Regions from separate parts of the Ruminiclostridium papyrosolvens DSM 2782 genome, predicted to be linked through region 2. Evidence: a T-box and tRNA genes for the amino acid it is inferred to sense, from the RefSeq annotation. Region 2 holds a T-box; the other holds one or more tRNA genes.
What was found. A T-box is a leader RNA that pairs with one kind of tRNA and senses whether it is charged. The one in region 2 lies ahead of metG (methionine--tRNA ligase), so its partner is inferred to be a tRNA-Met.

Region 1 (2,414 bases), 830 kb from region 2:
AGCATTAGGATTTGCTTTTACAGGGGTACTTGCTATTTTGTCCAAGGTCTCTTCGCCGCTTATGAGTTTGCCGAATGCAGCATATTCGCCGTCAAGATTAGCGGCCGGTCCGTCCATTATAAAGAACTGACTGGATGCGGAATTAGGATCACCGCTTCTTGCCATAGATATAATACCCTTGGTGTGGTTTAATGTGTTTTGGGTAAAGCCATTTGAGCTGAATTCACCTTTTATATCCTTATCAGAACCTCCTGAACCGTCACCCTTCGGGTCGCCGCCCTGTATCATAAAGCCCTTTATTATTCTGTGGAAGGTCAGGCCATTGTAAAAGCCGGATTTGGCTAAGGAAACAAAGTTATTTACCGTTTCTGGAGCGTATTCCGGATACAACTCAAAAGTCATCTTATCTCCGTTTTCCATTTCAAACTGAATATTTGGATGACCGGAAGGCTGGTCTGAACTTCCCTGGGAACCAGGCTTCCCACAACCGGAAAGTAAGACGGTAAATAGAAGTCCGGTAATAATGAAAAAAGCTGTTTTTTTACAAAGGTTTTTAATCATTTTAAATCCTCCTATATTTATTAACTTTAAAAAGCATAACCATATATAATTAAATAACATTATTGTGAAAAATGTATATACTTTTTGTAAATTTATCTAGAATATTGTCTCCTTATAGCAAAATAAAAATTCTTTTAAAATAACACTTGCAATTTCAAAAGTAATGTGTTAAATTATAATAGTTGTCGGCGGTAATGAATAAAACTTCTAACTGCTGAGCATACTTATAAATACAGTTATCGCGGGATGGAGCAGTTGGTAGCTCGTCGGGCTCATAACCCGAAGGTCGTAGGTTCAAGTCCTGCTCCCGCAACCATGAAAAAGACTTCTGAGAATTCAGAAGTCTTTTTTTGCATATAAAAATAAACAGATAAAACTTATTTGTTCTTTAGAATCCATATTAATCCTTGCTCAGTCCTTGCAGTTCCATTGCCGGATAACCCTCTTGATTTGTAAGTTCCTCCTCATTTCACAATTGTAGATTTTTGTAGAAGCATAAATTCTGATTTAGGGCTATATTATCTTAATTTTTGCGGAAAAACTGGGAATTAAGTGGAATTTAGTTGTGTTATTAAGTTGAAACATAACAATAATGTAGTATATAAAGAAAAAATTGACAAAAAAATTGGGTTAGGTATATAATCTAACTAAGTAAATTAATAGAAAGAGGGGAAAAAAGTGGGAGAATATGTTCCAACAGTAATATCTGAATGTCTAAGAATTGTAGTTTGTACCAGAAATTCAAACTGGAATAATGATGAATATAGAGATGGAGTAATTGAGCCTTATAACAAGATTCAAGAAATCCAGAATGATTTAGAGAGAAATAACAAGACCGCTACTGTAGAGCAAATGATGGAAGCGTTAGAAATGCTTAAAACGGTATTTAAAACAAAAAAAGTTCCTTTAGAGGAGCAAATTGAGAGATTCAATGAAGTTTTTGATAAGACTCAGGCTAGAGCAGTATTACCTAATTTTAAAATGCCTACAGAAGATAACATATAACTTTAAGATATAAATATAAAAATCTTAAACTTGTTTAAAATGTTTATAAAGTACGATTTATACTGGTATATCTACAGGATAGAATGAAATTTATATTGTAGATTGTTTCTATTAAATAATGCTTTGAATGATATACATAATTTTGTATAACGGTTCATTTTTTACTTTATAAAAGACTTAGTTATTCAGATTTTAAGCAGATAAGATTTTTGTAAATATCTAAAGTTATTATATATAAAAAATAATAATACTGGAACTAAAGTAACGCTATCAAATTTTAATATTTAATGTTTTTATGTTCTAGAATGTTTATTTTAAGAAAGGGGATTAAATGCAGCTATTTGGAGGAATAGACATAGGGTCAACTACAACTGAGTTTGTGGTAATAGATGAAAATGGCGAAATTGTTTTTAAAGATAAGACTTTAACTTCAGGAAACATAAAAGTAGCAAGTGAAGTTGGATATACAAATTTTAAAAAAAGTGACATTGGTGATAAAGAAATAGTTTCGATAGTTTCTACTGGTTATGGAAGAAAATTTGTAACCTTTGCCAATAGAAATATTACAGAAATAAGTTGTTATGCCAAAGGTGCAAAATTCACACATCCTACTGTTAAAACTATAATTGATATTGGAGGACAAGACTCAAAGGTTATCACAGTTAATGATAGAGGAGATGTTGATGAATTTATAATGAATGATAAGTGTGCTGCGGGTACCGGAAGATTTCTTGAGATGGTGGCAAAAGTATTTAATATAGATGTAGATAAGCTCAGCGAGTATTCTGATAGAGCAGATAAAATAATTCCCATAAGTACCGTATGTGCAGTTTTTGCTGAATCAGAAA
Region 2 (2,414 bases):
GCAATTACTCTGTTAACCAGATTTCCCAGCACATTTGCCAAGTCCGAATTTATACGTTCAGTAATCAATTCCCAGGAAATTACACCATCATTATCAAAGGGCATTTCATGAAGAACATAGTATCTGACTGCATCTACTCCGAAAATGTCAACCAGTTCATCTGCATATATTACATTTCCCTTGGATTTGCTCATTTTACCGTTACCCATCAACAGCCACGGATGTCCAAATACTTGCTTAGGAAGCGGTACCTCCATTGCCATAAGCATAATCGGCCAATATATTGTATGGAACCTTAAAATATCCTTGCCTATCAGGTGCATATCGGCAGGCCAGTATTTATTAAATTTTTCATCATTATTTCCGTCAACATCAAAGCCCAGACCTGTAATATAGTTGCTCAGTGCATCAAGCCACACATATACAACATGCTTGTCATCAAAATCTACAGGAATTCCCCATTTGAAGGAGGTTCTTGACACACACAAGTCCTGTAGTCCCGGCAGCAGAAAATTGTTCATCATTTCATTTTTTCTGGACTCAGGCTGAATAAATTCAGGATGTTCATTAATGTGCTGAATCAAACGGTCCGCATATTTACTTAGCTTTAGGAAGTATGCTTCCTCTTTAGCAGGATGACATTCTCTTCCGCAGTCGGGACATTTACCGTCTACTAACTGTGAAGGCGTAAAAAATGCTTCGCAGGGTGTACAGTACATTCCTTCATAGTGTCCCTTATAAATATCCCCCTGTTCATATAGCTTTTTGAAAATCTTCTGAACCTGCTTTTCATGATATTCGTCAGTTGTACGTATGAATTTATCATATGTTGTATTCATTAAGTCACAAATTCGCTTTATTTCTACAGCAAAATTATCAACGTATTCTTTCGGGCTGATACCGACTTCCTTGGCCTTCAGTTCTATTTTCTGGCCATGCTCATCAGTCCCGGTCTGAAAACGTACATCGTAGCCCTGCATTCTTTTAAATCTTGCAAAGCTATCAGCCAATACTATTTCAAAAGTATTACCTATGTGAGGTTTACTGGATGTGTATGCAATAGCCGTAGTCAAATAATAAGGTTTTTTTGACATTTTTACTCCTCCTGATTTACTGTCTGTCTTTTGGTTAAAATAAAAAACGTCTTTAAATAAATAATTATTTAAAGACGAGAAAACTCGTGTTACCACTTTAATTTACTTTTGCCTCACGGCAAAAAGCCTTAACAACTGCAATAAATACAGTATGCACTATAACGGGTGTTCCCGTCCCTGCCTAAAGCCGAAATTCCAGCCCTCAGCAAAGAAGCTCCGAGTCCATCTTCAACAATTTCACGACTCCCCTGTTCTCAGCACTCCCAAGGTTCTCTGTAATCGTTACCTCGTCTACTCTTCTCTTCACAGCCTGTTAACATTATTAATATTAGTCTAAAGCTAACACGATTTGTTGTCAAGGGGATTAGTCCCAGTTATATTAAAGCAACTTTAATTTCTTTACTTTCTTCCCCTCTATCCAGCTTGAAATTGCCTTTCATTCCGACTGCTATTGCTTCATAGTCTCCAAAGAAGCCTGAAACCGTTACTTCGCCATTTTTATCTGTAACTGCATTAAACGCCCCCGTCCACCATTGCTTCTTGATAAGTTTATGTAACTCATCATATATGGGTTTCAGCCTATTGTCCTGTGACACAAAACCTGTTGGTGCACCAAGCCATTGTCCGTCTACAAAGTCCCACCAGGTTATTGATTCTACAAGAGGATGAGAAAACAGTGTCTTATAATGCAAGGCTGCCTCTTTTGCCTGACGTTCTTCTCCTTCCGGGGTGGAAGGCCATTTATCAATAACATAATCATTAAAATCTTCTATTCCTCGTGGCATGGTATGTCCTGATACCAAGGTGGACTCTGTAAAGTGAATTGGAAGCATAAAACATGAAAATCTCTCCAGAACCTCACAGGTTCTTTCAACTCCCCAGTACCCCTGATGCATATGTGATTGAATTCCTATGGCATCAATGGAGACTCCTGCTTCAAGGCAGCCCTCAATTAATATTTCATAAGCATCAATGCCTGTATAAACAAAATCATTAATCATCAGAAAAGCACCCGGGTTCGATTCCTTTGCGGCAGAAAACATCTCCTGTACGGCACAAATCCGCCCCATGCTTTTGCAAATTCTGGTTATTCCGTTATCGTATTTATTAAATATTGGCATAATAACCGCTTCATTAACTACATCCCAAATATCTATTAATCCGGTAAAATTTTTCATTTCACGCCGGATACGTTCAAGCTGCAATTCAAGGATTTTAGCATTTGTCATGTCAAGGAGCCAAGACGGGGCCAAAGTGTGCCAGCACAAGGGATGTCCCTTTATTGTACAGCCGTTTTCCTTAAACCATTGGGCGGTTTTC

Region 1: it has a tRNA-Met gene. The T-box ahead of metG (methionine--tRNA ligase) is inferred to sense a tRNA for this amino acid. The anticodon was not compared.

What each region holds. Positions count from the first base shown of each region.
Region 1 is NZ_CP119677.1:4,643,523-4,645,936, reverse strand. Features, by position in the region: gene P0092_RS20275 (peptidylprolyl isomerase) at 1-561, opposite strand, end outside; tRNA gene P0092_RS20270 (tRNA-Met) at 802-877, shown strand; gene P0092_RS20265 (hypothetical protein) at 1,240-1,566, shown strand; gene P0092_RS20260 (acyl-CoA dehydratase activase) at 1,898-2,414, shown strand, end outside.
Region 2 is NZ_CP119677.1:3,811,982-3,814,395, forward strand. Features, by position in the region: gene metG (methionine--tRNA ligase) at 1-1,094, opposite strand, end outside; T-box leader at 1,162-1,410, opposite strand; gene P0092_RS17070 (endo-1,4-beta-xylanase) at 1,469-2,414, opposite strand, start outside.